Regions from separate parts of the Brevibacillus sp. NPDC058079 genome, predicted to be linked through region 1. Evidence: a T-box and tRNA genes for the amino acid it is inferred to sense, from the RefSeq annotation. Region 1 holds a T-box; the other holds one or more tRNA genes.

What was found. The T-box of region 1 lies ahead of ACFVS2_RS10800 (valine--tRNA ligase). A T-box ahead of a tRNA ligase gene usually reads a tRNA of that ligase, here a tRNA-Val.
Region 2: it has a tRNA-Val gene. The T-box ahead of ACFVS2_RS10800 (valine--tRNA ligase) is inferred to sense a tRNA for this amino acid. The anticodon was not compared.

Annotation. Positions count from the first base shown of each region.
Region 1 covers NZ_JBHVSO010000003.1:108,059-114,199, reverse strand. Annotated here, with positions in the region: gene ACFVS2_RS10825 (protein kinase family protein) at 1-603, shown strand, start outside; gene ACFVS2_RS10820 (hypothetical protein) at 643-825, opposite strand; gene ACFVS2_RS10815 (PP2C family protein-serine/threonine phosphatase) at 1,075-2,277, shown strand; gene ACFVS2_RS10810 (ATP-binding protein) at 2,303-3,541, shown strand; gene ACFVS2_RS10805 (STAS domain-containing protein) at 3,649-3,975, shown strand; T-box leader at 4,034-4,275, shown strand; gene ACFVS2_RS10800 (valine--tRNA ligase) at 4,333-6,141, shown strand, end outside.
Region 2 covers NZ_JBHVSO010000002.1:514,441-520,581, reverse strand. Annotated here, with positions in the region: gene ACFVS2_RS09210 (RtcB family protein) at 1-858, shown strand, start outside; gene ACFVS2_RS09205 (hypothetical protein) at 1,141-1,683, shown strand; gene thiM (hydroxyethylthiazole kinase) at 1,649-2,458, shown strand; tRNA gene ACFVS2_RS09195 (tRNA-Ser) at 3,345-3,437, shown strand; tRNA gene ACFVS2_RS09190 (tRNA-Glu) at 3,446-3,519, shown strand; tRNA gene ACFVS2_RS09185 (tRNA-Val) at 3,584-3,659, shown strand; tRNA gene ACFVS2_RS09180 (tRNA-Leu) at 3,669-3,755, shown strand; tRNA gene ACFVS2_RS09175 (tRNA-His) at 3,773-3,848, shown strand; gene ACFVS2_RS09170 (glyoxalase superfamily protein) at 3,929-4,297, opposite strand; gene ACFVS2_RS09165 (DinB family protein) at 4,294-4,596, opposite strand; gene ACFVS2_RS09160 (EamA family transporter) at 4,748-5,656, opposite strand; gene rarD (EamA family transporter RarD) at 5,945-6,141, shown strand, end outside.

The sequences.
Region 1 (6,141 bases):
AGACAGGTAGAGCCACTTATCGACTCCTTGCTGAACCGTTGGCAATATTGGCAAGACCAAATGAATAAGGCGGCAACACTTGCGCAGGAACGTAAATATCCTTCCCCTTTTGACCTGGTGTTTTTGGCTAACAAGGAGTTTCTTGAAGAAATGGCTCAAACAGCGACAGACTTATTGACCGATTGGCGAGAGCGTCATGAGACACATGCTCATTTTCGCTTATCGTTGATCCATGGTAACCCGAATCCTGAGCATGTTGTGCCAGATCGATCGGGAAAAGGACGGCTGCTTAATTTTGATCGTGCCAGCTTTGATACACCAGTGCGTGATTTGACGCTATTTTATCGTACCTATTTTCAAATGGCGGGGGATGAGGTTGGGGCTTCTCAACTATTCCATCGCTATGCCGAGATATTTCCGCTGCGGCCGGAAGAAATTGAACTGATGGCTTCGTTTCTCTCCTTCCCAGAGAGGATCATGAGAGACTTGGATATTTATTATCATCATCCCCGTGAGTGGACCGAGTTTTACGCTGTCCAACGTTTTGAAAAAGATATGGACCGTCTGATGCGCCTGCATCGTTGGGTCCAGCAAGCCTTTTAATGAGCAACGTCTCACCGCGTGGGGCGTTGTTTTTCTTTTTTATAACCATTCAAGGGAGATGGCAACATAGAGCATGGCTAACAAACCGAGAAGGACGACATCAAAAGAGGTAGGAAACACAATCGTTCGGATAAATTGAAAAACCAACAGCGGAAAGAGCACCTGTTTGCATCCGTATTTGATCCGTAAATACGTGGGGTTATACTTCCAACGAAAATTCATCACAATCACCTCATTCCAGCATATGCGCGGCAACTTTGGACAGTGTCTACAACCTTGAGCAAACGCCTAAAACATTTTCATTGAAGTAGATAGTGGTTTGAATGGTGCCTGAAAAGGGAAGGTGTAGGGCAGGAAGGCTAGGACGAAACGAATAAAGGTGATCACAATGTTTTTGAAAATTGCCATAACCCTTTTCGCAATTCCCGAAAGAAAGAATTATGCTAAAGTGTGTATGGGAGTGGCTCGGGGATGAATCATCAATTGGTCAAACTAATGGAATTGAAACAGAATTACGAGTATCTGGTGATGACCAGCAATGAGCAAAGCAAGCGCCAAGTCAATTACGAGAGTCTCATGCCATTTATAGAAGAGTTGGTCGATACGTGGTTCGTGAAAATGGACAAGCCGTGCTTTTTGTCGATCACGTTTGAATCGGCTCTAGGTGCTGTCTATTTTCGGATCGAGCGTGGCAACAAAGAGAGCGCAAAAGTGCAGCGCGAAGTAGAGGAGCGCATTGTTGTCTCGGAACAGTGTGACACCGCTCAAACACCGCGTTATGTCCGCTTGTTCGTCCAGAGTAACGTCAATGACCGTGAGCTAAAGGAACTGGAGAAATCTTTTTATGGGCTACTCCTCGTGAACATTCGGGCGTTGATCCTCAGATGTCAACAGGACCAGTCATCAGGGCAGCGAGAAATCGAGATGGAGATGAAGCTGGCTAGACGCATGCAGTCGAAGCTCATTCCCACAGAAGAATTACAGTTAACCAGTTTGCGAACAAGAACGGTTTACGTGCCAGTCGATTATGTAGGCGGGGACTACATTGACTATAGACAAATCGATGATCGCTACACCTGTTTTATCATTGCGGATGTGTCCGGGCACGGTTTTTTGGCCAGTATTTGGGCAACGGGGATTAGGATTGCTGTAAGGCAGGTTTTGCAGTCCAGCTATTTGCCGGATGAGATTTTGGAAAGACTCAATCAGTTGCTTTATGCAGATTTAGTGAAAACCCGTTCTTACATTACGATGCTGGTTGCTGTCTATGACGAGGTGGAACACAAAATTCGTTTTAGCAGGGCAGGACATCCACAGCCTTTTTATTTGTCCAAGTCGAATCAAACCATTTTAGCTAGCAAGGGTGGAGTCGGCCTAGGGCTTTTGCCCGATAGCACGTATCAAATGGAGGAGGTACCCTTAGAAGAAGAGGGCATGCTATTGCTCTACACAGATGGTTTGCTGGATTCAGGGAGAAAAGAAGTGTGTCGAGGCAGTAGGCATTGGCTAGAAGAACTATCCTCCTTATTAAAGATGCCTGGTGATAGTAAGCAGGAATCGATGAATCGAGTTGAGGCCTACTTAATGGAGATAACACAGCAGCGAAACCAAACGGATGATATTTCTGTGTTGATTCTTCAATTTGAGCCTGAAGAGAGTATAGCCCTCGTGTAGTTGCGCGTGAATAGGAGGATGAACTGTGATTTTGTGTGAGCGTTGTCCGGACAATCCCACTTGTGATAATTGCCTTGTCGCGCTACGTTCTGGCGGTGCAGCGAGCAAAGTAGTTCCGCCCCGCACTGTAAAGGTGACGAACCTAGCAACGATGGAATCGTTCCAGGCGAAGCTGGTAGCAGTGAGCCGGACGACCATTGGGTTAAGCAGTTCTGATCATGCTTTGCACGGACGCATAGAAATAGAGCTCGCCTATGATTTCCGAATTATCGGTAGCGGATTGCGTGGTATAGCAGGTGATCCGTACCATATTATCGATATCGAAAAAGTTTTGCGACGGGAAGACGTTCTGGAGCGATTGCTCCTGGAAGAATTTCATACATGGCACATGAGTGGCGAATTGGACCCGGCAGACGTCTTGTTACATTGGAAGGATCGAGACGACGAGCGGGGGCGATTAATAAAACAAGAGATTCAGAAGTTATCCATACTGCGTCAGATCGAGACCGTTTTCCTCTATCTTTACGATGAAGGGAAAGTGCGTCCGCTGGGTGACGTTCGTGCGAGTTTGGAAGTAGAGAGAGAAATGCAACGACTCGTCGAAGATGCGGCTGGATCGGGTGGTCCTGTAAGGGAGCAAATTGTCACCACAGATGGCACAAAGGTGTTTGAATTATACACATCTGTATTGCCAGATCGGACCTGTGGAATCGCTTTGATTGACGTCACCGCCGTCATAGCAGAAGAACGAAAACGCAAAAGACGGGAATGGGAGATCTACAGAGATATTCTGGGTGTGGTCACAGAAGGTAAGCTATTGTTGCTTAGTGATGAAGAATTATTTTTCTTGCTTCGGGAAGGGCATAAGCTCTTGGCAATCGATATCCGTTTACCGGAGCAGCTTGCAGAACTGCGTAAATTGTTCAAGCAAGCTTTGGAACCACAAGGCATTTCTGATAAACGAATGCTACAGTTTCTCGTTGCGGTCAACGAAGCTGCTTCCAATACGTTGAAGCACGGAAATGGCGGTGTGGTTACGTTATACCTAACGAATGACAGGCAGATGTGCCGCGCTGTGATCCATGATGAAGGACAAGGAATTTTGCTCGAGGATATCCCGCGAGCTACCCTACAACAAGGATTTTCTACGCGCCACTCGCTCGGGGCAGGTTTTCACGTGATCCTGCAATACTGTGATCGTGTTTATTTGAGCAGCTCCCTGGCAGGCACAAAGCTTATTTTAGAATGTATCCTTTCACGTTAAGCAACCATTTCCAAAAAGCCAAATGTTTGCAAGTGAATGAAAATGGGTAATATAGTAAAAGGACGAGCAGATTGGGTGTACCGATACCTATTGAGAGGAGTTTGAGCATGGACTACCGCGCAACAGAGGCGAACGGACAGGCTACATTGTTTTTCGTCGGAGAGTTGGACATGGCTGTAGGAGATCGAGTAGGTGAATTGCTCCAGCAGTATGGAGGGCGAAATCAATCCGTTACCGTCGATTTTCAAGGTGTCTCCTTTGTAGATTCTTCCGGTATTGGAAGCCTGTTTTTTACCACGAAAGAACTGTTGGCCATGGGCAAACAGGTAGAAATCGTCAATGTCCGAGAAGAAATTCTCGATATTTTGGGCGTGCTCGGTTTTACCGAAGCACTGGGCATTGCAGTTGGAAAAGTGGGCGAAACCCGGGTTTGACGCCAAACAGCGTGATTGTATATAATAGTGAAAGCTAACCATACGACAATTACATACGATATGAACGATGAGTGGGAAGAGTAAGTCAGGACGCCTTAGCAGAGAGGAGAATCAGTTGCTGCGAGATTCTCTAAGGTCATGAATGGCTGAAGGTCGCCCAGGAGTTTTTTCGGTGAAAGCATGTGCCTAGCCGAGACCGGTTCGCAACCGTTATCTTGTCAGAGTGAACACGCCATAAGCATGTAGTTTATCGTGTGTTAACAAAGGTGGTACCGCGAAAATAATCCTTTCGTCCTTTGCGATGAAGGGTTTTTTTATTTTTTGCAAAGCAAGTTATGCTAATAGGAGGAGTCGTACATGTCTACACAGCCAACAACCGACATCGACCAATTGCTGCCGAAAAACTATGATCCAAAAGCAGCAGAGAACAAATGGTATCCGTATTGGATCGAAAAACAATTTTTCAAGGCAGAACGTGACCCGAATAAACGTCCGTTTACGATTGTCATTCCACCCCCGAACGTAACTGGTAAATTGCACTTGGGCCACGCGCTGGATACGACTTTGCAAGATATCATTACGCGTACCAAGCGTATGCAAGGCTACAGCACCTTGTTCTTGCCAGGTATGGACCACGCTGGTATCGCAACTCAAGCGCGCGTAGAAGCTACCTTGCGTGAAGAAGGCGTCTCTCGCCATGATCTGGGCCGCGAAAAATTCGTGGAAAAAATATGGGAGTGGAAGCACATCTACGCTTCGCATATTCGTGAGCAGTGGGAAAAGCTCGGTCTTGCCTTGGATTACTCCCGCGAGCGTTTTACGATGGATGAAGGCTTGTCCCAAGCTGTCCGCGAAGTATTTGTTCGACTGTATGAAAAAGGCTTGATCTATCGCGGCAACCGCATCATTAACTGGGACCCTGCTGCCCGCACAGCTCTGTCTGATATTGAAGTAATCTACAAGGAAGTAAAAGGTGCGCTGCATCACATGCGTTACCCATTGGCAGATGGCACCGGTTATATCGAAGTAGCTACAACCCGTCCTGAAACGATGCTCGGTGATACGGCTGTAGCTGTACATCCGGAAGATGAGCGTTACAAGGACATGATCGGCAAAACCGTGATTTTGCCAATCGTAGGACGCGAAATTCCAATCGTCGCAGATGACTACGTTGATCCTGAGTTTGGTTCTGGCGCTGTAAAAATTACGCCAGCACACGATCCGAATGACTTTGAATTGGGTCTTCGTCATCAGTTGCCACAAATCGTTGTCATGGATGAGACGGGCGCGATGAACGAGCTGGCTGGTATCTACAAAGGCTTGGATCGCTTCGCATGCCGCAAGCAAATCATCAAAGATTTGACTAAGCAAGGTGTGATGTTCAAAGTTGAGGAGCATATTCATCAGGTTGGACATAGTGAGCGCAGCGATGCAGTCGTAGAACCATACCTTTCTACCCAATGGTTCGTAAAAATGCAACCTTTGGCTGACGAAGCACTGGCTAATGCAAATAGCCCTGAGAGCGTGAAATTCGTCCCAGAGCGCTTCAAGACGAATTACCTGCGTTGGATTGAAAACATCCGCGACTGGTGCATCTCCCGTCAGCTGTGGTGGGGTCACCGAATTCCTGCATGGTATTGCGGAGATTGTAACGAAACGATTGTATCTCGCGCAGATGTGACTGAGTGCCCAAGCTGCCACAGCCACAAGCTGGAGCAGGACAACGACGTTCTCGATACATGGTTCTCCTCTGGTCTATGGCCGTTCTCGACCCTGGGCTGGCCGGAAGAATCCGAGGACATGAAGTACTTCTATCCAACGAATGTCCTGGTAACAGGCTATGATATTATCTTCTTCTGGGTTGCTCGCATGATGTTCTCAGGTCTTGAATTTACCGGGAAAAGTCCGTTTGAATCCGTCTTGATTCACGGCATTATTCGCGACTCCGAGGGCCGCAAAATGTCCAAATCACTCGGCAACGGTGTCGATCCGATGGAAGTGATTGAGAAGTACGGAGCGGATGCGCTGCGATACACATTGGCGACAGGGAATTCCCCAGGAAATGACCAACGCTTCTATTGGGAAAAGGTGGAGGCAAACCGCAACTTCGCGAACAAAATTTGGAACGCGTCTCGTTTTGCCTTGATGAACCTGGCTGACTTCAAA
Region 2 (6,141 bases), on a different contig from region 1:
GGCCAGTTGGGAACTTTGGGGGGCGGTAACCACTTTATTGAAATCCAGTATATCGACATCGCGGAGGAGAACAGGGAGATTGCGAAAGCGTGGGGACTGTTCGACGGCCAGGTCGTCATCATGATTCATTCCGGTTCGCGTGCGTGGGGGGCAATGCTAGGACGTGATTATACCAAAAGCTTCAAGGAAGCCATGTACAAATGGGGGATTCATAATCCCGAGCCGAGCCTGGTATATGCTCCGATCCAAAGCGAGGAAGGGCAACAGTATTTGAATTTGATGTACTCTGCGCTGAACTTTGCAGTAACGAATCGGCATATGATCGGATTTTCAGTGGAGCAGGCGTTTCGGGATATTTTTGGTAGTGAGATGCGTACACCCGTCCTATATGACTTGATGCATAATTACGCCTTGAAAGAATTCCATCGCAACACACCGATGCTCGTCCACCGCAAAGGAGCGACGAAGGCATTGCCAGCAGGCCATTTCCAAAATCCGAAGGCTTACCGTGAAACGGGACATCCAGCCTTGATCCCAGGTTCTATGGGAACATCGTCCTATATCATGGTCGGATCGGACGCCGGAGCTAAAAACTTTTATTCGATCTGTCATGGTGCAGGGCGAGTTCGTTCCCGCAAAGCAACGAAGGAGCTTGTGACCATCGATCAATTCGAGCAGGCAATGCGCGTGGGACAGGAAGATGAGATCATGGTGAATCACCGTTCGCTCGCCTCCATCCTTGATGAATGCCCGCAAGCCTATAAAGATGTGGATCAAATCATCGATTCGGTTGTCGGAGCAAATCTTGCATCTGTCGTTGCAAAATGTAACCCTCTTATTGCCATAAAAGGAGTATAATGAAGAGTGGCTTCCTGAAAAATTTTGGGGGAGCCACCTTTTGCGATTTAACTCACACTAAATACTAGAATTTAAATTGTGAACAAATTGCGTGAGAAGTTTCAAAAAATAGGTTCGAATGTAACATAAATTGCTGCGCTTCCTCAACCGATACCAAAAGAGAGACAAAATAGGGGAGATAGGGGAACAGATATGCCTACATACTATTACTTCACCTGCCTAAAATGCCGAACCCGGGGGGGAGTTTTCGGCGAACAGGCCTGGGGCTGGGGGAACTTTGACATGATCGAGTCCTTCAAATACCTGGCTCACCACATCCGTACATGCGGAGAAGATTCGATTCGCGTGATTTCTGAGGACGTAGATGATTATGTAGATCAGCTGCACGGAGAGTACAACACCTTCCTTGAGCAAACGAAGCATATATTTCCGCATTCCAAAGATTGGGAGTTCCTTGATCGATGGAAAACATTAAAAGTAGAAGAAATGAAGCTGAAATGGGTCGAGGAAAACCGGATCATGCATCCAGATGATCGGATGAAAATATGTGGAGTCCTTGATGCCTTGGACATCATAAAAGAAGGGGCGGGAAGAGTCTCCTTCAGTGCTAGCGTGACGGATGATGATGGGAAAGTGTGGAAAATCGTAGCTAACATGCGCGAATTACCCCTCTTAAAACACTCATATATCATCATTGGCGTCATGCAAGAGCATTCTATATTAGGGGAAGTCATCGAGGTGTACAAGATGATTCCACGATTCGCCGTTCAAGAGGAAAGGGGTAACGATCATGATTCTGGAGACAATCGGGCAATTACTAATTAAAGTGCGCGAGGAAAATCCACTTGTACATAACATGACGAACGTAGTTGTCACGAACTTTACAGCGAATGGCTTGTTAGCTCTTGGTGCATCACCTGTCATGGCGTATGCCAAACAAGAGGTGGCAGACATGGCAAAGATCGCCGGAGCTCTTGTATTGAATATAGGGACATTGAATGAGCATGAGATCGAAGCGATGCTGATCGCAGGAAAATCGGCGAATCAGCATGGCGTTCCTGTTTTGTTTGATCCAGTGGGAGCGGGAGCAACATCGTACCGAACCGAAACAAGTCAACATCTTGCACAGGAACTCGATCTGACCCTCATTAGAGGAAATGCTGCTGAGATTGCCAATGTCATCGGGGAGCGTTGGGAGATTAAAGGTGTAGATGCGAAGGAATCGGGCGGAGATGTCGCGGACCTAGCGAGAGCAGCAGCGAAAAAGCTAAGGACAATCGTTGCGATTACAGGCAAGGTCGATGTGATTTCGGATGGAGAAACGACTTACTCGATCCATAATGGTCATCCAATCTTAACAAAGGTGACCGGAACTGGCTGTTTGTTAACGTCTGTTATGGGAGCGTTTGCAGCCATTGAAAATGACAAGCTGATCGCTGGTGCTGCAGCATTGGTATGCTACGGTGTTGCTGCGCAGCTGGCAGCAGAGAAAGCAGCAGGAGTAGGTCCAGGCAGTTTCCAAGTCGAATTTTTGAATGCCTTGCATAACTTGACCGCAGACGATGTTCGCCGTTTTGGGTTCATCGAAAAAAAACAATAAAAATTCCCCTTTATAAAAGGGGAGAAAAATGGCCGTAGAACGATTAAGCTAGATATGTTAGGCAGTAGCTGTAATTTCGTAGTGAATAAGACAGCAGCTTCTTCTGGTGCTCTGATAGTGATAAGAATATAAATTCTACTTGATCATCATCGTATGGACGGACATAAAAACGGGAAATACCATGACAAATAATTTCTCTCTTTAACGTCAGCGCCACACTGGCGTCTGTTCGTATGTGCAATTCCACGCTGCGTACCCTCCTTGGACATTCAATAGAGTACCAAAAAAATACAAGGAAAAACAAGGTAATTTTGTCTGATTCATGTCCAAGTTGTTACCGTTTTTTGGATGAAAACTGACAAGGAAAACGATTCAGAAAAAACTAGCGGGGATTGTTGGGAAAGCATCCTGTTCGAGAGAAAAAATTCGAGATGAGACCGGCCATTCTCCCTTTTTCCGTTGAGTTATTTACTTTATTTCGAAGGCAGCGTACGAGCTCCTGATCGCAATGACAAGAAAAATAGCCGTGCTTTTGATAGCAACCATCATGCCTCTTGCAGCATCTGTCGACGTCATCAATCGGCGCACCCGGCCCGGAGCATCCAGGCCCACACCAGTTTCCGTACAAACAGGGGAAGCCTACTGAACGGCGTTTTCTTTTTGACAACTGGCATCACTCCGTCTTGTAAAGGAATACTACTTGTATCATATTGAACAGAACGTGAAGTTGCTTTAGGCAATCTCCCTTTTTTCTTTTTAAATGAAAAACGCCTAAGATTAATGAAACGACGGTCGTACGAGGGGAAAACTTTCAAAATATCACTTGAAATCATGTTGTGAATATGATAGATTAGTTCTTGCCGAAGCGAATGCTTGCAGGCTTGATGGATGGATGTCCGAGCGGCCGAAGGAGCACGATTGGAAATCGTGTAGGCGGTGTCGAACCGTCTCGTGGGTTCAAATCCCACTCCATCCGCCATCATACTTGGCCCGTTGGTGAAGCGGTTTAACACAGCAGCCTTTCACGCTGTCATACAGGGGTTCGAATCCCCTACGGGTCACTTTATACCCCACAAAGTGAAGTGAATGCTTTGTGCGGGGGCCTCAACAACTGGTTTGGGGTATGGAGGCTTAGCTCAGCTGGGAGAGCATCTGCCTTACAAGCAGAGGGTCGGCGGTTCGATCCCGTCAGCCTCCACCATTTTAATATGCGGTCGTGGCGGAATTGGCAGACGCGCTAGATTCAGGTTCTAGTGGTGGCAACACCGTGGAGGTTCAAGTCCTCTCGACCGCACCAAGCAAACTCTATATATGGCGGTCGTGGCGAAGGGGTTAACGCACCGGATTGTGGCTCCGGCACTCGTGGGTTCAAGTCCCATCGATCGCCCCATATATGTTCAAAATGTAAAATGAAATAGCCCAGCGGTGGCTCCTGTAAAGGAACTCCAGCTGGGCTTTCTTTATATCCGTCTACGATTGTGCAATAGGCTGATAAAAATGAAGGCGATTGCCAAAAGGATCGGTCACGCTCACTTCACGCGTTCCCCACGGCGTCTCCTCCAGACCGGGACGAGTGTACATGTATCCTTTATGCAACAGTGATTGATGAAAAAGCTCGATGTTCTCTACCTGTACGCGAATTGCTGAGCCAGGACAAGCATCCCCGTGATGCTCGGATAGATGAAGCGTGCACGATGGTGAAGAAATTTGCATGTACAACGGAAAATGATCCTCGTAACGATGCTCCCAATCAATCTGAAACCCTAGAAACTCCACATAAAACTCTCTTGCCTTCTCAACGTCAAACATACGAAAAATCGGCGTTATGTTCTGATTCATTTGCCTAGAAACCTCCGGATTGTATTGAGGGAAGTGAGGTGCACCCACCAGTCAGCTGGCTTTGTCCCGAAGTTAAACCATTCGTTGAAGCCAGAGGGGATTGGGAGCGTTTCTTTTGTAAGGTGAGCGATCCATAAATACTGATCGAGATAGATGTGCCCCAGATTCCACAAGATATTGTTGGAGAAACCATCGGGAATGATGTTCACATCTTCATCCGTCAAACCATCGATTGCTTTTAACGTCTCCTGTCGATAATCCTCTAGTTGCTGGAATAGCACCCTATGCCGCTTTTCCATACATATTCCCCCCTTTTGAGTGGCAGTCTTTGCAAATAGATTCGAGTCAGAGAATCTACCTTCCTTCTATAGAGAAGGGGGTGTATCAACAAAAAAGCGTGCAGAACCAGCTCGTCTGCACGCTTTTTTATGCTGTGTATAGGAAACGGCGCTACATTCTTTCCTGCTCGAGGGTGTGAGAAGGGGAGAATAGTTTCCGCCATTTTACTTGCGGTACACAAATGGCAGCGAGGATCATGAATACGCCACCCCATTGAGGGAGCGATACAGTCTCTTGAAGCACGAAACTCGACAAGAGCACGACTGTAGGTAGCTCGACTGCACTTAAAATGGTAGCCAGTCCATTGCCGATCCGCGGAACACCGACAGCCAAACAGAAGATCGGGATGACCGAACCGAAGATCGCAACCAAAAGACCGAGCGGCAGCAAACCTTGCAGAAGCTGACCATTTACTAGGAAAGTCGGTGGATAAACGATCGAGAGCATCAGAGCAGCCATACTAATCGAAATCGCGCTTCGCAAGTATGGATCCATTTCAGGGAGAATTCGCCCGCTGAAGAAAATAACCAAGGCAAAGGTCGCGCCCGACATCAGACCGAAGAACAGTCCGACCATGTCTACATTCTGAATGCCGCTTTCGCCAAGTCCACTTGCAAGAACCGTCCCTACTCCAAGCATAACCAGAGACGCCCATTTTTCAGCGGTCGGCCATTTGCGATCCACAATCGCCTCCAGCAAGACACCGATCCAGGTAAACTGAAAGAGGAGAACGATTGCGAGCGAAGCAGATACCCGGCTAACAGCCTGATGGTAAAAAAGACTGGTTGAGGCCATCATGAGGCTGGCTGGTGCCAAAAGCAAGAAATACTTGAACGAAAACCGCTGCTTGGAGAAAAAGATGGCCATGACCGTCATGATCAATCCGCCAAAAATCAATTGGCTTCCACTCATTTCAAAGGGCGTAAAGCCGAGTTGAAAAGCATGCTTCATGAAGATCGAGAGGACACCGTAGCTGCACGCACCAAGTAAAACTAAGAAGATAGATCGCCAGTATGTCATAAGTAAAAGTTCCTTTCGTATGACTAAACTCGGAAGAATAATGACTATTGTACTACAGGTCTAAACGTGGTACAATAAAATTTTTGTCAACTCTTTACTGTGCTACTAAGGTAATTAGCTAGCTGCATGCATTGGTAATATGGTAACGGATGAAAGTGTAGGAGACTCCTTATTCTACGTGAGAATACATAGCTGTTTTTTCATATTTCCGTTACACTACTCCATAGAGAAGAAGTTTAATAAGTCGTCTATAGAGAAAGAGAAGGCGAAACACATGGAGGAGCAAGGATGAGACAGGGGATTATTTACGCAATTGTGGCGTATTTGGCTTGGGGGTTACTCCCGCTCTATTGGAAGCTGTTTCAAGTAATGGGGGCATGGGAGATACTCGCTCATCGAATCGTCTGGTCGATTATTTTTGTCGCAATCATTATTCAGGTAACGAAACGCTGGCGCAGTATGTGGAGAGCGGTTACTGGTTTTAA